Regions from separate parts of the Neobacillus sp. DZ-9 genome, predicted to be linked through region 1. Evidence: riboswitches for the same ligand, from Rfam matches in the RefSeq annotation. Region 1 holds a riboswitch; each other region holds the start of a gene.
The links. Region 1 has a riboswitch for S-adenosylmethionine ahead of AC59HZ_RS23490 (homoserine dehydrogenase). Riboswitches for the same ligand answer to the same signal wherever they lie in the genome.

Region 1 (4,987 bases):
CCCTGTAAGAAATGCCATCCATGGAAACATAAATCCATCTAGGTCCACATCAAAATTTTTAACTATCGTCTCAAACCACGTAAATGGTTTAAAAACTAAATCCGTATAGGTTTTATTGGTAATATCGTCTTTTTCTATTAATGGATACGGCTTTTCCAACGGTAATTTTAAGTCTTGCAGCTTTCTGTTTTTCTCTGGATTATTTTTGGTTAAGGTTTGGATCCTGTTCATTACATCCTGAGGAAACTCAGGAAAGATACATGAATAAATCTTCTTAGAATGCATCACACCTGACAAAATAACCTTATTTTGAGATTGATGATACTTAAAATGCTTTTCAACAAAATCTGGTTCTGTAATCATTTCAGCATCTAGAAAAATCAGGATGCTCCCTTTTGCTGCTTGAATACCTAAATTTCGCACATTTGCTCTTCCAAGATTACTTTTATTACGGATATATTTAAAATGATAAGGTGGATTATAACCTTTAAGATTTTCTTCTGTTTGGTCAGTAGATGCATCATCTATAAAGATTACTTCTATTTTTGAAGGATTAAATGTTTGTTGTTCGAGTGAGTAAAGGGTAAATATATTGAGTGGAAATTTATTATAAGATGGAATAATGATACTGACTTCAATATTTTGATTCTTTTTATTTTCTCTGTTTGCCTTACTAGTTTTTTGGGTGGTTTGGGTGTTTTTTTGCTTCACTCTTACATCCGTTTCTTTTACAGGACGATCTGGCCAAATTCCGTAAAGCCCCTCTTTGTTTCTACTTATCTGTTGATTCATATAAGTCTTAAGTTGTTTATTAGTCCGGCAATGGTCCCAAAGCCTAATCTCTTTGATTTCTCCTTTAAAAGATCCGCCTGACAAACTACCAATAATCCCTGTCGGGTAGACATACCTTTTAGGGCTTCGTTCACCAATTTTCACAAATTCACCATTAATGTATAAATACGGATATCTATTATCATAAACAATGGCAATATGAGTAATATCGTTAATTTCTGTTTCATGTACTAACACGGCAAAAGTATTTATTTCCGTATGTTCAAGGACAATTACTCCATTTTTTCCCACTGAAACACTAATTCCTGCTTCATCATAATACTCCCCATTTCCTGGTCCAACCATATAATTTTTCCCATCTGCATTTACAGGTTTTTCGCGTGATTGTTTATCAATCCGATGAACGCTTTCTGGTTTCACCCAAAACTCATAAGTGAATGAATTAATAAGCTTGGTCAGCAAAAGTTCATATAAGCTATTTCCTAACATGCCGCCCCCTCCATTCCCTTGTATTCAATAACTAGTCCATAGGTCGAGCTTTTACACAATATGCTCAACATACGATTATGTCTAAACTTATCCCTAGTTACGAACGATTTTTTCTGATTATTTTCAAATTCTTAAAAAACTAAAAAAAGAGGGCTGCTGCCCTCTTTTTTTACTATTGAGCTGTCAATACTTTGTCTTCATTTGCTGCCTGATACTCACCCACTATTGGGAAATAAGAAATTTCCTTATCTTGATTAGCCAGCCCCTCTACATCCCTCTTTGTCGCCCTGATTATATAGGCTTGTTTGAATGTTTGTTCAATCAAGTTAGACGGAATGCTTTGAAAATAATTGCTCTGAGCATGTACAAACCAAAGCTCTTCTTTGCAGCTTCTTTGCAGGTCAGAAACTGTCGTATCCTCAACTTTAAATGTTCTATCCTTCTGATTATTTAGGCAGACATATACCAAATCTTCGATAACTGCACTGGCGGTAGGAAACATTCCCGCTCCTGGTCCTTGCAGTGTAATTCTGCCAACAATATCTGAATGAACACTAACAGCATTCTCGACGCCCTCTACATGATAAAAAGGATTCTCCTTCCCGACAAGAGCCGGCTTAACAGATACCTGTATTTGGCCGCCTTCCTTAGAGATACTTGCAATATGTTTAAACCTCAATCCTAACTTTTCGGCAGCGTCAATTAATTCACTTGTGATGGAAGTGATTCCTTCACGTTCAACATCCTGCCAATTCGGTTCTTCCCCAAATGCAATTCGGCTTAGAATCATTGTTTTGTAGAATGCATCGAAGCCTTCGACATCATTGGTTGGATCTGCTTCTGCATAACCATTTTCTTGAGCCTGAAGCAGTGCTTCGGCAAAGGACCATTTCTTTTCTCTCATTTCGGTTAGGATGAAATTCGAGGTCCCATTTAATATTCCTTGAATTTGTTGAACCCGGTTAATTTTTAATAGTTGTTTTAGTGTTTGAATCACCGGGATTCCCCCGGCAACTGTGGCTTCAAAGCCCACAGAGACGTTATTTTGTTCTGCAAGCTCATTCAGTTGTTTTCCATGGTGTGCAAACATTTCCTTATTGGCTGTAATAATGTGGCAGCCCCGCTCAATTGCTTTTTGCAAAAATGTAAAGGTCGGCTCCTTGTTTACAATGGCTTCAATTACAATATCAAGCTTTGGCAAGTTGAGTATCTCTTCAAAGTCTGTAGTTATTAAAATATTTTTACGAATATTTCTTTCCCTCTGTTTATTTTTAATTAGAATTGCAGCCACTTCCACTTTCTTGCCTAAAACGGCTTCAAGGTCGTAAGCATGTGATTCAATCGTCCGGTAGACACCCTCACCCACCGTACCAAAACCTAAGATTGCCACCTTTATAACAGTCATTTTTTGCACCCCTTCAATAAATAGTTTGAAAATACGAAAAACCCTCTTCATAAGAAGAGGGCTTGGATTCCTCCTCTTATCTATCAGGTTTTATAAAAACCTGCAGGAATTAGCACCTTTTCAAGGATTACCTTGAAGGTTGCCGGGCTTCATCGGGCCATGTCCCTCCGCCGCTCTGGATAAGAGATATATAATTTTTCATTAAATTTCCAAGAATATAAAATGAATATTAGCTGAATCTTCTGTCAAAGTCAATAGTTTTTTTATAGAGGCAATAATTCAATTGTTTCCTTGTTATCGATTTTTTCTATCATAAAAAGCCATTCCTGCGGTTTATTAGAAAGCACTGAATAATACGTAGTGAGAAAATCTTTTACAAGCGCTGCAGGCAAACGATGTACCTCATCGCTTGTAGGCATATAGCATAAATCTAGGCCGGAGACAGCCTCACCGTTATTTTCCCATGATGGATGAACGTAAGCTAGATCTAAACGTTTATACCCTAGGTGGGATAGTACCTCCCTGCGAACATAAGGATCCATCACTTTTACACCGCCAAATTCATGATGTTCCACTCTATATGGATCATAAATTTCAGCGAACATACCAAATAGCTCTTTTTCGTTCTCTTTTGCAAGCAATTGTAAATCCTTCAAACGATTCTGTGCTAAAAATCGGCCAATGCCTAACCCTGGTTTACTGATAATGGTGAAGTCTGTCATTGCGATATTCCAATCAGGGTAATAGCGGTATTCTGTAGCTCCAACTACCTGTTCATCATCAATAGCAACAAACACGCGGATACTTGGATCTTCTAATGGTTCTTTCCATAACTCATAATCCAATACTTCCTCAGGCGGGAATATCTTCCCCATTAAATCATGAAGTTTTTTAAAATTTGGGTCATCAATATTTGTTATTCGTTTATACTCCAATTGTAAATAATCCCCCATTCTTTATTTGAATGGATTCCTCCATTCCATAATCGCTGCATGATTACAGGATTCTTCATCATCTAGATAATTTGTTGAAACACCTAAGGGCACACGGCCGCAGCCGAGGAGAAAGGTAATGACAGGATCCTTTACATCCCCCTTAATGATGGCATCCAGGTATTCTTCGGGCGTCATTTGATGCGCCACTTTATGATAGCCTGGCATCCTGCCCCCACCAAGCAGACGGTCAAACCCCTTTTCAATCACAACATGATACATGGCCTGCATCATTAACTTACCAAGCCCTAGTTTTCGGAACTTTGGGCGAACGCTAATATCTACAATATACAAGGAACTTCCATTCGGCTTATGGTTACGAATATACCCGTGGTCTGTGATTTCTTCCCAAGAATGATTCATTTCTTTTGGATCAAAATCCACACATAGTCCGGTAAGTGATCCTGCTAATACTCCATCTACTTCCACACATATAGAACCTTCTGGGAAAAGGGTAACATGGTTATTTAATTGCTCTTTATTCCACCATAATTCTGATGGAAAAGGAGGAGGAAAGCATTCCGCTTGGATCTCTATGAGCTGGTCAAAATCCTCTTTTGAATAATTACGAATGATAACCGGCATTGGTTTTTCCTTATCGAAAACAAAAAATTCACTTCTGTACATCCGAACACATCCTACTTTTCCCAATCAGGGTATAAATCAATTCTGCGGTCACGCCAGGTTGTAACAGAACCACGTTCGCGGACTTCATACAAAAGATCTAAATCAAGATCGGCTGTCACAACCATATCATCATTGATTTCCCCTTCCACTAAAATGCCGCGCGGCGGGAAAGGAATATCATTAGGAGTAATAATAACTGCTTGGCCAAAATTAGCCCTCATAAAGTCAACTGTTGGCAGAGAGCCAACTGTTCCGGTTAAAACCACATATACTTGATTTTCGATTGCACGTGCATGACTTGTGTAACGCACCCGATGAAAGCCATGACGATCATCCGTACAGGATGGACAGAAAATAACATCAGCGCCTTTTGCCTTGGCCATACGGACAATTTCCGGAAATTCAATATCATAGCAGGTAAGAAGGGCTATTTTCCCCTTGTCTGTTTCAAAAATTTGAAACGAATTACCGGGTGCCATGCTCCACTCCTTAACTTCTGTAGGAGTTATATGAAGCTTTGCCTGCTCGCCAATTCTTCCGTCAGGGTAAAATAAATGGGCGGTATTGTAAAGCTTATTATCTTTTTTAATAACATGCGTACCGGCAATAATATGCATATTGGTCTGTCTGGCAAAGTTAGAAAACAGCTCTCGGTATTGTTCCGTAAAGCTTGGCAAATCGT
Region 2 (4,987 bases), on a different contig from region 1:
TGTAAAATTACTAAAAATGTGCTGTGCATCGTAGGTTCCATAATAGTTGCCTACTCCAGCATGGTCACGGCCGACAATAAAGTGGGTACAGCCAAAATTCTTCCGGGCAATCGCATGAAAAACTGCTTCCCTAGGGCCAGCATATCGCATTGCAGCTGGATAAACTCCAAGCTGAACACGTTCTTTAGGATAGTAGTTTTCTAGTAATACACGATAGCTTTTAAGGCGGACATCTGCTGGGACATCGTCAGACTTTGTTTCACCAACAAGCGGATTAACAAACAGTCCATCAACCGTCTCAAGAGCTGCTTTTTGAATATACTCATGGGCGCGGTGAATTGGATTACGAGTTTGGAAACCAACAACAGTCTTCCAGCCTTTTTCTTCAAATAACGCACGGGTTTCCTTTGGCTCGAACCAAACATCTCCGAAAACGCCTTTTTCCGGTTTTTTAACTAGGACTACATCACCAGCAACATAAACAGGGCCTCTTTCAAATAGACGTTTCACACCAGGATGAGCGAGTTCATTTGTCTTATAAACTTCAAGAGCTTCTTTCTCTAAGTCTGGCTCATACCATTCAGAAACCTTAATGACTCCATAAACTTCATCATTATATTTTAACTTAATTTCCTCACCCGCAACTAGCGTACCTGCAAATTCATAGGATACAGGCAGGGTAACAGGAATCGACCAAATCGTATTATCCGCCAAACGCATATTGCTTACAACAGACTCATAATCTTCTTTCCCAAGGAATCCTTTTAATGGACTAAAAAGCCCAATACCAATCAATTCGAGGTCACTTAATGCAATCGCATCAATATTAAGTACTTTTTCAACATTTGAAAAATCATAGTAAGGATCGAAGGCTTCTACAAGCTTTCCTCCATGAGGTTTTGGTAAAAATGACATAATGATCAACCTTTCTTTACTAGTTTAAATTCATTTGTGATTGTTGTATTAGAAGCCGCACCAGATGGTGAAGACTTTCTCATTAAGGACAGAACTCCGAAAACGGAGATGAGAGCTCCAATCATAACGATGATTGGGTAAAAGTTTTGGACAATTACTAATTGGATGATCGTATAGGAAAGCACCATTGATAATACGGGTGAAACAATCCAAACTTTCAACAACTGTACAACAATGTCCTTTTTCAAAACGGATTTCCCATGCTTGGCAAAACCAATTCCTATAATCGAAGACGTAGTGATTTGCGTTAATGGCACCGGTATTCCGAATATGGAAGCAGCAGTGACAATGCTTGCTCCAGTACCTGAAATGACACAGCCTTCTTCTAACTTAAGTGTGGTAATTTTTTTGCCATTTGTTTCAATCACTTTGTGACCAAGAAGGAAAGCACCTAAGGCAACCGCCAGACCACCCCAAAGAACTCCACTTCCTTTAGACATTAAACCCGCAGCCACTAATGGTCCAACAGCATTTGCCACATTGTTCATTCCTGCTGAAAAGGCTTCGAACAATCCCATGAGGATAACCATTACTACCAAAATGGGCCCAGCCTTTGACTTTTCAACAAAGGACTTTATTGGTTTTATTTTTAAAAAACTGGCAGCAAGGATGGCAATCACAAAGGCTGCAAAGGGTGTGAACAGCCAAAACACGGCAATCCATAAAAGCTTCCCTAGGTATACCGATTGATAGACAATGCCTGCGCCAACCACAGAACCTACCGTAACTTCACTGGTGGATAGCGGAATACCAAAAACATTTGCTAAAAATAAGGATAAGGCTGCTGCAGCTAACACAATTAAGGCAATCGCATTTGTAAAGGTACTGCTTGGAACAATACCGCTGCCAATTGTTTTGACAACCTCCCCGCCACCAAGCCAGGCACCTAGAAAGACCACTATTCCACAAAGGAATAAAGCCACTTGTTTTTTTATTACTCCGGCGCCATAGGAAATTCCCATTGAGGCGGCTGCCCCGCTGGCTCCAATATTTACGGCAAAGAATATTCCGATGGTAACAGCAATAATTGTAAGCGTTAGAACCCCCTCCTTACGATGAGTGCAAACCGCACTCAGTTTTGCTGCTTCCAGTCCAGCGCCCTTCACGTGAATCACCATTAGAGCTTACAGCCTGAGTACAAGGAAAACATCCTATACTTGGATAATTACGATCGTGCAGTTCGTTATAAGGAAGGTCTTTCTCGCGGATGTAGGACCAAACTTCATCCCAAGTCCAATGAATCAATGGACAAATTTTAATATTTTCAAATTTGTCATCCTTGTTTAGAAATTGAGTATTCTGCCTTGTTGGTGACTGCTCGCGGCGAAGCCCCGAGATCCATGCTTCCTTCTGGGTCAGCGTTTCCCTTAACGGAATTACTTTTCGAATTTGACAGCATTGGTTTGGATCCCGTTTCCATAAAGCTGATCCATATTGGGCAGATTGTTCATCCAATGTAAGTGCCGGCTGTTTCTTTTCAATTTTCAGTGTAGGGAAGCGGGCTTGGATTTTATCAATGACATCATAGGTTTCCAGAAAATGCAGCCCCGTGTCTAAAAAAACAATATGGGCATCTGGTTTCACCTGGTGAATCAAATCAATTAAAACAATTGCTTCCGCACCAAAACTGGATGCATAAACAATTTTCTCTTCTAGATAATTACTATAGGCCCACTTTAGAACACCAAGAGCTCCCTTTGTTTCATCTTCTATAGAAAACGAATCTGAAATTTGATTCCAATTTTCATAAGTTACTGAACTCGTCATTTCTTATTTGCCTCCTCTCAGTCTATAAAAAAAGCAGTCTTCCATCAGAAATATGGTGAAGACCGCCTCTAGTTTGTCTAGTCAGCGCGTTTATTCGATTGAAAACGAACCTTTTCATTTTTCTCAATTTGTACTACCTTGCCATCTTGCACCACTAGGGTGATGGATCCGAATTTTAATGTGCCAAGCATTTGCTCAAGGTGTGAAGCAATTTCTTGCCATTCTGATGGTTTCAGATAATTCGCCCCCCTTTTCACAAAAACGCCTCTCCCATTAAGGAAAGGCGTCTTCACTTATGTAAAACACCTTATCTCCCAAAATGAGCACATTTTGCTGGAATTAGCACCTTTCTTTGTAGGTTGCCGGGCTTCAACGGGCCAGTCCCTCAGCCGCTCTAGATAAGCGATATTTAGTTGATGTCATTAATCCTACTATACCAATAGGGATTCGTCAATATAAATGATTAAAATATTTTAACAATTTATTTTGTTTAAAAAACTGCAATTAGCATAAATGAAGGATGCTGTGAAAAAGCAACAATAAAAAGGATTGCAAGCCTCGCTTGCAACCCTTTTTATTTATACCATGATTTTGCAAATATCGTTTGTAAACTCAACTGGGTCATTAATTGGAAGACCTTCAATTAACAGAGCCTGATTATACAGCAGGCTCGTGTATAAAGACAATTTTTCTTTATCGTTCGCAAATGAATCTTTTAACGATTTGAATACTTCGTGATTTGTATTAATCTCTAATACCTTGTCCGCTTTAATATTTTGGTTACCAGGCATGGCTTTCAAAATTTTCTCCATCTCGATCGTGACTTCACCATCAGTGGTTAAACATACCGGATGGGTCTTTAATCTTTTTGAAACTCTAACATCCGTTACTTTGCCTGATAAGATGTTTTTCATATAATCAAACAGGTCCTTATTTTCCGTCGCTTCGCCTGAATCATTTTGCTTATCATCTGCCTCAATTCCGAGATCACCGCTAGAGACAGATTTGAATTCTTTTTCCTTGTAGTTCATAAGCATTTTAATCGCAAACTCGTCAATATCATCGGTGAAATATAGAATCTCATAACCTTTGTCTGCCACTAGCTCCGTCTGTGGCAATTTTTCAATTCTTTCAATGGAATCACCGGTAGCATAATAAATATATTTCTGATCCTCCGGCATTCTTGAAACATATTCATCTAAGGTTACCATTTTCTTTTCTTTAGAAGAATAGAACATCAATAGATCCTGCAGTTCTTCTTTATGTGTTCCGAAATCACTGTATACACCGTATTTTAACTGTCTGCCAAATGACTTGTAAAATTCATCATATTTTTCACGTTCATTTTTCAATAAAGCTTGTAATTCGCTTTTGATTTTCTTGCTGATATTTTTCGCGATCAGCTTTAACTGGCGGTCATGCTGCAGCATTTCACGTGAAATATTCAGTGACAAATCCTCAGAGTCGACCATACCTTTGACAAAGCTAAAGTAGTCCGGAAGTAAATCAGAGCATTTGTTCATAATCAATACTCCACTGGAATATAGCTCTAAGCCCTTTTCAAATTCAGGTGAATAGTAATCGAACGGAATGTTTTCCGGGATATAAAGGATGGCATTATATCTTACTGCCCCATCAACACTGATATGGATATGCTTTAAAGGCTTATCAAAACCATAATGCTTTTCTGCATAGAAATTAGCATAATCTTCATCAGTCAGGTCCTTTTTGTTCTTGCGCCAAATTGGCACCATACTATTGATGGTTTGTTCTTCTTGATAATCTTCGTATTCATTTTCACTGCCTTCTTTAAGTCTTTTTGAAGAAACCTCCATTTTAATTGGGTAGCGAATAAAGTCTGAGTATTTTTTAATGATCGATTTTAAACGATATTCCTCTAAATACTCATCGTAATTCTCGTCTTCGGTATTCTCTTTGATTTTTAAAATAATTTCAGTACCTACGGAATCTTTCTCACATGGCACAATCGTATATCCTTCTGCACCACAAGATTCCCATTTGTAGGCCGTATCGCTGCCTAACGCTTTGCTGGTAACGGTAACAACGTCAGCCACCATAAAGGCAGAATAAAACCCGACACCAAATTGACCAATGATTTCATGGCCATCCTTCACTTCATTTTCGCTTTTAAAGGCTAAAGAGCCGCTTTTGGCAATGGTTCCAAGATTATTTTCAAGCTCTTCCTTTGTCATCCCAATTCCAGTATCGATGATTGTTAGGGTCC
Region 3 (4,987 bases), on a different contig from region 1:
ATCAACAGGAACCTTTAACACTGCCAAAATATTAAACAACTTTAAATAATTGATTTCGTTTATGTTCTAGCAAGCGTAATTGATAGCGAAATAAGAATTCTGAGGCTTCAAGTATTTTCTTAGCTTCAAAAGCGTTTCTTCCCCAAACGGTAATGCCATGATTTCGAATTAAGACGGCGCCAGTATCGCCTGAAACATGTTCGGAAAATTTATTTGCAAGTGTTGGGATATGAGCATAATTCCGAATAATCGGTATTTTCAGAACGGAATCCTCTTCCCATTTATCAAATGCCTTTATCAGTTCTTGCCCTTTAAAGGTTACTTCGCCATTATCACCATATACTTCTGAAATGACATTATTATCAATCGTATGGACATGGAGACTGCAGCCTGCATTAGTCTTACGGTATATCTCAACATGAAGCAAGGTTTCAGCTGAAGGCTTTAAATGGGTTTCTTCTACTGCATGGCCAAATTCGTCAACGAGTAAGAAATCTTCTTCTGTACGCTTGCGCTTATCTTTCCCACTTGCTGTTACCAAAAATCGAAGCGGGTGATCACTAACTTTAATCGCCAGGTTTCCACTTGTCCCCATAAACCAATCCCGTTCAGCCAATTCATCCTTTACATCAGCTAATTCATTCCATCTTTCCTTTAGCATGATAGTTCACCCACCTCAATTCTTTTTTTTATCTCCTCAATACAATCAAAGAATGTATGAAATTCCCGGTGGTTTATCCCCCACTCCAGGCATTTCTCCTGTAACAAATCTCTTGCCAATACTAAGTCGGCATGCTTTGCAGCTTCAAGATCCGTAACGGAGTCTCCGATGACAACCCTAAAGCTATTTTTATGATTCAACTGACGAATGATGCTCGGTTTACAGCAGCCGCAATCGTTTTTACATAAAGGATCACATGTATGCGGCCAAAGAATCCGAATTCCTTCTTCAGAAAAATCGGATTCATTGCAAAATACTCCTGCAAATGGCCCATAATCAGCTAGAATTGGATAAATAAAGAAATCGATTCCACCACTTACAATATAGAGGGGAATTCCTTTCTCATGTGCAAATGCAACAAACTCTTTGAAACCTGCACGAATTTTCGCATTTTCAATCACAAATTTTGTTATTTCATCTTTCCTATCACTTGGTAACAGAGAAAATAACTTACCTACACCTTTGCTAATTGAAATCTGACGGGATAGAATCTGATCTTTTATTTCCCCCCACCCTGGAGGTGCAAATTTCTTCATGATGGCAATGATATTATCACTTTCTGTTATCGTCCCATCAAAATCGCAATAAATGACTGGCCGGGACATTTACACTGTCACCTCAGCATTCCCCCATAACGTCAATGCCTTTTTGAGATCTGGGAACTGTTCAGCTCCTTGGGCTAGCAGTTTCCCTTGGAGGTTTGTTTCGATTGCCTGACGGAATGCTAAGCCTCCGCCACAGGCACCATCTGGATGACCATGGACGCCGCCGCCTGCGTTAATGACTGAATCGATCCCAAAGTCACGAATTAATAAAGGAACAAGTCCTGGGTGGATTCCTGCGGAAGGGACAGGGAATGCCTTTAGGAAGGTATCCGCCTTCGTTAATTCACTGGCAATCGCGAGCGCAGATGTTTTTTCCAATGCTACAGTTCCATATGGAGATGGAAAAAGTGACAAATCTGCACCCGCATACCTTAGCAGCTTACCAAGCAGCAAGGAATGGGAAAATCCAAATTCTAGCGACGATGTTAAAGCCCCGCTGACTGCAGGATGGGCCATAAGCGGAAGACCTATTTCATCGTCCTCTCTTAATTCTTGAAGAACATCGAGCCCATATGAAAACACATTAAAAAGTAAAAGGTCTGCTCCAAGTTCCGCCGCCTTTCTTGCTTTATCCCTAAGCTGAGAAGTTCTGCCTGTCAGATTAACAGCGTAAAGCGTTTTATGGCCCGTCTCATCATAGACCTCTTTTAACACCTTTTTCCCAGCATCGATTCTTTTTTCAAAGGGTGTTAGTGCATTTTCAAAAAGAATTTCGTCATCTTTAACAAGATCGACACCACCAAGTGCCTGCTGCCTTAGCTGCTCGGCTAAAAAAGAAAGATCTTTACCAAGTACTCCTTTAAAGATGCTCATTAAAAGCGGTCTATCATATACGTTTAATTTCGCTCTAATCCCCTCAATCCCAAATTTCGGGCCTGGGAATAAACGCTTAATATTTTCGGCAAACTCCAAATCCAGTAATTTTATTTTTCCATCCAAAGAAAGTTTTCCAAAAACAGTTGTTAAAATCGCCGGTATATCATTTGAAAAATTAAGTGTCGGATAGGCAATACGAATCAAGGTTTGATTTTCTTTTTCCGAATGAATTCCCTCGATGGAAACGACCCTTCCCTTATGCTTTCGTAATTGGTTTTGTTCGAGTTCGGGCAAATTTGTCCATGAACCCACTGTCAGTCCCAGTGCAATTTCCTCTGCTTTTTTGTCTGGATTTTTTTCATCATGCAGTAAATATGTAGCGATTAATTCAGACATTATTACACTTCCTTTCGTAATAACATAAAAAAACCTCTTCGAAAAGAAGAGGTTAGCATTACCAAACTAACATCTTCTCATCTATCAGCTGTTCGCTGCAAGAATTAGCACCGTGCTTAAAAATGGTTTAAGTCGGTTGCCGGGCTTCATTGGGCTAGTCCCTCCGCCTGCTCTTGATAAGAAAACGATTTGTAATATTCATTATTTTCACATTGGTTAACTTTAGTTTGGATTATCCCAAGAAAGAAATAAAATGTCAACCTATTTTTCAAAAATTTCTAAACTGCTAATTCTTCCGACAGCTTCCCTTAGTTGCTCCTCAGATGATAAAAGTCCAACACGGACAAAACCTTCTCCATATTGACCGAAGCCAATACCTGGAGCGACCATAATATGTGCCTGTTCGAGAAGAATGTTAGCGAATTCCTCTGACGTTAGTCCATCGGGGACCTTTAACCATGCAAAAAAGGATCCTTTAGGTGCGGTAACATCCCAGCCTAGCGAGCGTAAGCCGTCAATTAGGACATTCCTTCTTCTCTCATAAAGCTGATTTAATTCCTTCACACAATCTTGTGATGCAGTTAATGCTTCAGCTGCAGCTTCCTGAACAGCACCAAATAAACTTACATATAGATGATCCTGCAAAAGCTCGATGGCCGAAATAACACTTTCATTTCCTACAGCAAACCCCACTCGCCAGCCGGCCATATTATAGGTTTTGGAAAGTGTATAAATTTCGATCCCCACATCTTTTGCTCCTTCCACCTGCAGGAAGCTGATTGGTTTTTTTCCGTCAAAACCTATTGCCCCATAGGCAAAGTCATGGACAACGCAAATATCATTTTTACTGGCAAGCTTGACAGTGTCCTCAAAAAACTCAGCCGTAGCAGTTGCTCCTGTCGGATTATTAGGATAGTTGAGGAACATTAATTTAGCATTAGATAAAATTTCCGGTGACAGTTCCTCATAATCTGGTAAGAAATGATTACTCTCTCTTAACGGCATCATCGCCATTTCAGCTTGCGCAAGGGCGACACCAGACCAATAATCGGGATAGCCTGGATCTGGGACCAGAATGGTGTCACCAGGGTTTAACAAACACTGAGGTATTTCTACTAGGCCAGCTTTGCCGCCAAAAAGAATGGCGACTTCTTTATCTGGATTAAGGGTAACTCCATATTCTCTCAAATAAAATTCTGATGCAGCCTGTTTTAAATATTGATGTCCTTGGAAGGGCGAATATTTATGGTTGATGGGATTGGCTGCTGCTTCCTGAAGCTTGGCAACAATATGCGCGGGTGTAGGCTGGTCAGGATTTCCCTGTCCCAAATTAATAACATCATAGCCTTGTTCAAGAAATTGACCAACCTTTTTCACAAGGGAGGCAAAAAATTGTTTTGGAAGACTATTTAAAAGATTTGATGGCGGAAATTGTTTCAATACTCTCACCTGCTCTAACTATTTCAATTTTAGTTTGAAATTCTAGTCACAAATGATATAACTTTTATATTTACTTGTAAAGTAAAAATTCCGAAACGTTTTAGATGGCAATACAAATAATTTCCAAAAAATATTGACACTTATCTTTTTATCCTGTTATAGTACTTATCAGATTATTAAATTTATAAAAAGATACTCTTATCATGAGCTGGCTGAGGGATTTGGCCCTTTGAAGCCCAGCAACCGACCATAAACCATTATCAAATGGGGCGGATTTTTCGCCGGGGAAAACCCCAAAAAGGCACGGTGCTAATTCCAACAGAAGGATGTTCTTTCTGAAAGATAAGAGGTGCGACAGACATGAATGTCTTCAGAGCCTCTTTCAAAAAAGAAAGAGGCTTTTTTGTGCTCCATGCACATCCAAGCCTCCAAAAAGGAGAATAAAACAATGAGCCTATTAAAACAACAAACCTATCAACCATTAACCGAAGCTGCAGCAATTGATCTAGCATTAAGTTTAAATGTATTTCCTAAAAATGCGGACCTTACCTGCAAGGAAATTGGTGACGGCAACTTAAACCTTGTTTTTCATATTGTCGATAAACAGCATGATAAAGGCATCATTATCAAACAAGCCCTTCCTTACGCAAAGGTAGTTGGGGAAAGCTGGCCTTTAACCCTAAAAAGAGCCAAGATTGAAGCAGACGCCTTAAAAATTTTTGGCCAAATTGCCCCTGATTTTGTACCTAGGGTTTATTACACGGATGATGCACTCGCTGTAACGGTCATGGAGGATTTGTCTCACCTTTTGATTGCAAGAACAGGCTTTATCCAAGGAGAAGCCTATCCATTAATCTCACAGCATCTTGGAGAATATCTCGCTAAAACTTTATTTTACACCTCAGATTATGGTTTAGGTCCTGCAGTTAAAAAAGAAAGAGTACAGCAGTTTATCAATCCTGAACTATGCAAAATTACAGAGGATTTAATCTTCACAGATCCATTTTAT
Region 4 (4,987 bases), on a different contig from region 1:
GATAGAAAAAGAAACAGCGGTCACTGTGGAAGGTTCAGAGTGCCCGTGACAGGGATGAAAAAGAAACAGCGGTCACTGTGGAAGAGTCAGAGTGCCCGCGACAGGATAGAAAAAGAAACAGCGGTCACTGTGGGAGAGTCAGAGTGCCCGCGACAGGATAGAAAAAGAAACAGCGGTCACTGTGGAAGAGTCAGAGTGCTCGTGACAGGGTTGAAAAAGTTTCATCGGTCACTGTGAAAGGGCCAGAGTGCCCGCGACAGGATAGAAAAAGAAACAGCGGTCACTGTGGAAGGTTCAGAGTGCCCGTGACAGGGATGAAAAAGAAACAGCAGTCACAGTGGAAGAGTCAGAGTGCTCGCGACGGGATAGAAAAAGAAACAGCGGTCACTGTGGAAGAGTCAGAGTGCCTGCGACAGGATAGAAAAAGAAACAGCGGTCACTGAGGAAGAGTCAGAGTGCCCGTGGCGGGGTTAAAAAAGCGATAGCAGTCACTGTGAAAGCTCCAAAGTGACAATTACGAGATAGAAAAAATCACAACGGTCACTAACAAATAAGCAAATATCAATTTACTTATTTCAAATTTAAAAAACTATATTCTTTCTTACCAGTAGAAATATAGTTTTCCTTTAAAACCCGTCTAATTGTTTTCATTGACACCCCCCACACCATTCCATCACAACATTAGTGGTAATTCTCATATCCGGAAACAACAGCTTAATTTCTTCCACACTCCGTATAACAGCAGCATCAATTGCTTCCTCGCTCCCGCAATCAATACATATCAATTTTCCAGTAGCCAATGATACTTTAAAGGAATGGCACGCACAACAAGTTAACCCTTTTCGAAGAAAACCAAAATTATAAGCCCGGAGCTTTGCATATGGTAAATCAATTTGATTCAAAGAAACTAGTTTATCTGCGAGAACGTTCTGCCGAGAAGATAATTTGGATGGAATACTATTTAACTTTTTCATGAAACTTTTTAACTGAGGTACATAAATAATGGGCTCGCTGGAGGGTGCTTCGTATAAGTAAAACTCGGGGTTAATAAAAACAACGTATCCCTTAATCGGTATATTGTAGCCTAAATTATGGAGTAATTGACTTAGTAGGGTTTTGCTGCGATTTAACTGATCAAGCGGATTTTGATATACTTTTCCATTTAGAGTTTCTAACCTATCACGCTTAAAAACAAAATTTCCTTGATAATTTTTCACCTCAAAAAGGTAGATCGGTTGTTGAAAAAGGAGCGCAGAATCAATTTGGAATTTTTTATTACCGGCCTCAAGCTGCAAATCATTTAAAATAAAACATTGACTTTGCACTTTCTCCGTTAATAAATCAAACTGAACTTCCCCTTCGTAGCCTTTTTCAAGATTCAAATAATGCTGCATTTCATTCTCCGTCAACTCCATTCGCGTGTTTAAAATCCTAAGAATCAGTAACTCTAGTGACTCTATTCGTGGTTTGTAAGCCATGTTCCACACCCTTTCTTTACTTCAAATTTTATAAAAATATCACCCATCCTTAACTACAAACAATTGAACAATTTATAACAATTCCACCAATTTCGACACACACCTCCGCCGATCCCCGCAATAACTGTCGAGCATTATTAAAAGGATAATAGCGCCCCATGATGAATAGTATTAGTAAAAGCATGGGACCGGAGTGGTGAAAATGATAGAGGCTTTAAATAATTTTCTAACAAAGATAAAAGAACAAAGGCATATCCTTCCATTGATAGAAAACGCGGACCTTCGAGTGAACATAAATACCAATCAACACTCCATACAACTGGTAATAAAAAATGGAACCATTTTTACACTTCAAAACCAACCTGCTAAATACGAAATTAGCGGCGATCTAAATGCAATGACACAACTCCTCGAGGGGAAGAAAAGGTTACGAACACTAAAACTCAGCATTTCAGCTCCTTTAAGAACGACCCTGCTTCTCGAATCCCTTTTTTACCTCACAAAGGCACAGGAAGATTTTGTGAAAATAGTTTAATCAAAGCTATTGACTCGGAATTAGACATCATGTATGCTGAATTTAGAATATTCTACCAATAAATCAATCAAATAAAGTAATCTTATCTAGAGAGGCGGAGGGACTGGCCCGATGATGCCCGGCAACCGGTTGGACAACCAAGGTGCTAATTCCAGCGGAGCAGAAAAGGCTTCGGAAGATAAGAAGAGAGACCCCCTCTTCTTATTGAAGCGGGGGTTATTTATTTTAAAAGGAGTGGGTGTAATGGCAGAAAATCAAAAAAAGTATCGATTTGAAACATTAAGTGTTCATGGCGGATTAACACCAGATCCCGTAACAGGAGCACGCGCTGTTCCGATCTACCAAAACAATGCCTATCAATTTAAAAACACAGAACATGCAGCAAATCTGTTTAGCTTAGCGGAACCAGGTTACATATATACCCGCATTCATAATCCAACCACCACCGTATTTGAAGAACGTGTCGCTCTCCTAGAAGGAGGCGTCGGCGCCCTAGCAGTCGCTAGCGGGATGGCTGCCATCACACTCGCAATCCTAAATATTGCCGAAGCAGGCGATGAAATTGTTGCAGCATCCAATCTCTATGGCGGAACCTATAATTTATTTGCGGTTACTCTCCCTAAATACGGGATTAAAGTAAAATTCGTAGATGCAGATAATCCGGAAAACTTCCGCACGGCAATTACCGAAAAAACAAAAGCAGTTTTTGCTGAAACAATTGGTAATCCAAGCTTGCGCGTTCTTGATATTGAAAAAGTTGCAGAGATTGCTCACGAGGCTGGAGTTCCATTAATTGTTGACAATACCTTTGCAACACCTTACCTTTGCAGACCAATTGAACATGGTGCAGACATTGTGGTACACTCCGCAACCAAGTGGCTCCTGGGGAATGGCACCACGACAGGCGGCATCATTGTTGATGGCGGTAAGTTTGATTGGAATTCGTCTAAATTCCCTGGCTTTACTACTCCAGATGTAAGCTATCATGATCTTGTCTATGCAGAGGCACTAGGGGCCGTTGCATATATTATCAAAGCGCGAGTCCAGCTCCTTCGTGACCTTGGACCAGCCTTAAGCCCACAAAATGCTTTCTTATTTACACTTGGTCTTGAAACGCTGCATGTTCGTATGAAAGAGCATGTCACCAATACAAATCAAGTCGTTGAATATTTGTTAAATCACCCTGCCGTCAAGTGGGTTTCCTATCCAGGGCACAAAACACATCCAGATCACGAGTTAGCCTATAAATATTTGCCAAAAGGGGCAGGATCTATGGTTATTTTCGGAATTAAGGGTGGAAAAGAAGCTGGAGCAAAGCTAATAGATTCCCTCTCTTTATGGGCTCATGTTGCTAATGTTGGGGATGCAAAAAGTTTAATCATTCATCCGGCGAGTACAACACACCAGCAGCTAGATACTGAAGGACTTAAGGCAGCAGGTGTATCAGAAGATTTAATCCGCCTATCAATCGGTATCGAGAACGTCGAGGATTTGATTGAAGACCTGGAATCCGCGATTGAGTCTGCAACAGGCTTAACTTCGTTAAAAGTAAATGTTTAATATTTCCTAAATTCTTTTTTTCGAAAATTTCATTGACACTCTTTTTTATCCGTGGTACGATAATTTTCGTAAAATAATTACTTAAATAATTTAACGTGTTAATTGAATATATAGGATGCTCTTATCAAGAGAGGTGGAGGGATGTGCCCGATGAAACCCGGCAACCGTCAATTTATTGAAATGGTGCCAATTCACACAAAGCGATTGCTTTGGGAGATGGGAGAAAGGTTATATTAATAATGCCTTTCTGCCTGTGCAGAAAGGCATTTTGTTTTCCTAAAATAGGAATTTTTTCTACCAAACAATCAAACCCTATAATCAAGTAATAGGTTGTAATTTCAGAATTTTAAGTAAATAGGATAAAAAGTAGGTGAAACGACTATGATCTCGATAAAAAATGTCCGAAAAATCTATCCATCGAAACAGGGGCAGTTAAAAGCCGTCGATGACGTCAACCTGGAAATTAAAGAAGGAGAAATTTTCGGAGTAATTGGATATAGCGGTGCTGGGAAAAGTACTTTAATCCGTATGCTCAACGGACTTGAGCTGCCGACCGATGGAACTGTAACGGTAGCTGGTCGTGTTATCTCAAAAATAAAGGGCAGCGAACTTCGAAAGGCACGCCAGGAAATTAGCATGATATTCCAACATTTTAATCTTCTTTGGTCAAGGACAGTCAGCGAAAATATTGCTTTTCCATTAGAAATAGCTGGGGTTCCAAGCTCACAAAGACAAAAAAGAGTTAATGAGCTCATTAAGCTAGTTGGTCTTGAGGGCAGAGAAAATGCGTATCCATCACAGCTGAGCGGCGGGCAAAAGCAGAGGGTCGGAATTGCCAGAGCACTCGCGAATAACCCAAAGGTTTTGCTTTGTGATGAAGCAACCTCCGCGCTCGATCCGCAAACAACCGACTCAATTTTGGAATTATTAGTTGATATTAATAAACGGCTTGGCTTAACCATTGTATTGATTACACATGAGATGCATGTCATTCGAAAGATCTGCCACCGTGTTGCGGTAATGGAAAGCGGAAAAGTGGTTGAGCTTGGTTCAGTTCTCGATGTATTTAAAAACCCTCAACAGCCGATTACAAAACGATTTGTCCAACAAGTGACAGAGCCGGAAGAAACAAAGGATACTGCAGAGCATTTGCTTGAACGTTATCAATCAGGTCTGATTGTCCAACTAACCTTCATTGGGGAATCTGCTGAGCAGCCGATTATCACTAATTTAATAAGAAATAACAATATTACGGTAAATATCCTGCAGGGGAAAATATCACAAACCCAAAGTGGTTCATATGGTACGCTTTTCATCCATATCGATGGGGACGAAAAAGAAGTCATGAATGCAGTTGACTTTATCCGTTCTCAACAGGTAGGAGTGGAGGTGGTAGCAAATGATTAAGGAGTAT

Region 2: another riboswitch for S-adenosylmethionine. It lies ahead of AC59HZ_RS10655 (YezD family protein); the one in region 1 lies ahead of AC59HZ_RS23490 (homoserine dehydrogenase).
Region 3: another riboswitch for S-adenosylmethionine. It lies ahead of mtnW (2,3-diketo-5-methylthiopentyl-1-phosphate enolase); the one in region 1 lies ahead of AC59HZ_RS23490 (homoserine dehydrogenase).
Region 4: another riboswitch for S-adenosylmethionine. It lies ahead of AC59HZ_RS21800 (O-acetylhomoserine aminocarboxypropyltransferase/cysteine synthase family protein); the one in region 1 lies ahead of AC59HZ_RS23490 (homoserine dehydrogenase).

Annotation. Positions count from the first base shown of each region.
Region 1 covers NZ_JCAIOL010000009.1:222,731-227,717, reverse strand. The annotation lists gene AC59HZ_RS23495 (glycosyltransferase) at 1-1,281, opposite strand, end outside; gene AC59HZ_RS23490 (homoserine dehydrogenase) at 1,454-2,686, opposite strand; SAM riboswitch class I at 2,760-2,872, opposite strand; gene AC59HZ_RS23485 (GNAT family N-acetyltransferase) at 2,950-3,621, opposite strand; gene AC59HZ_RS23480 (GNAT family N-acetyltransferase) at 3,643-4,305, opposite strand; gene AC59HZ_RS23475 (carbon-nitrogen hydrolase family protein) at 4,317-4,987, opposite strand, start outside.
Region 2 covers NZ_JCAIOL010000003.1:453,042-458,028, forward strand. The annotation lists gene sat (sulfate adenylyltransferase) at 1-915, opposite strand, end outside; gene cysP (sulfate permease) at 921-2,093, opposite strand; gene AC59HZ_RS10650 (phosphoadenylyl-sulfate reductase) at 2,026-2,742, opposite strand; gene AC59HZ_RS10655 (YezD family protein) at 2,820-2,978, opposite strand; SAM riboswitch class I at 3,047-3,147, opposite strand; gene htpG (molecular chaperone HtpG) at 3,321-4,987, opposite strand, start outside.
Region 3 covers NZ_JCAIOL010000002.1:376,193-381,179, reverse strand. The annotation lists gene AC59HZ_RS06385 (hypothetical protein) at 1-27, opposite strand, end outside; gene AC59HZ_RS06380 (methylthioribulose 1-phosphate dehydratase) at 32-661, opposite strand; gene AC59HZ_RS06375 (2-hydroxy-3-keto-5-methylthiopentenyl-1-phosphate phosphatase) at 655-1,326, opposite strand; gene mtnW (2,3-diketo-5-methylthiopentyl-1-phosphate enolase) at 1,327-2,538, opposite strand; SAM riboswitch class I at 2,613-2,721, opposite strand; gene AC59HZ_RS06365 (pyridoxal phosphate-dependent aminotransferase) at 2,800-3,978, opposite strand; SAM riboswitch class I at 4,174-4,327, shown strand; gene mtnK (S-methyl-5-thioribose kinase) at 4,427-4,987, shown strand, end outside.
Region 4 covers NZ_JCAIOL010000008.1:143,759-148,745, reverse strand. The annotation lists gene AC59HZ_RS21810 (nuclease-related domain-containing protein) at 648-1,478, opposite strand; gene AC59HZ_RS21805 (hypothetical protein) at 1,681-2,013, shown strand; SAM riboswitch class I at 2,093-2,198, shown strand; gene AC59HZ_RS21800 (O-acetylhomoserine aminocarboxypropyltransferase/cysteine synthase family protein) at 2,257-3,573, shown strand; SAM riboswitch class I at 3,692-3,796, shown strand; gene AC59HZ_RS21795 (methionine ABC transporter ATP-binding protein) at 3,955-4,980, shown strand; gene AC59HZ_RS21790 (methionine ABC transporter permease) at 4,973-4,987, shown strand, end outside.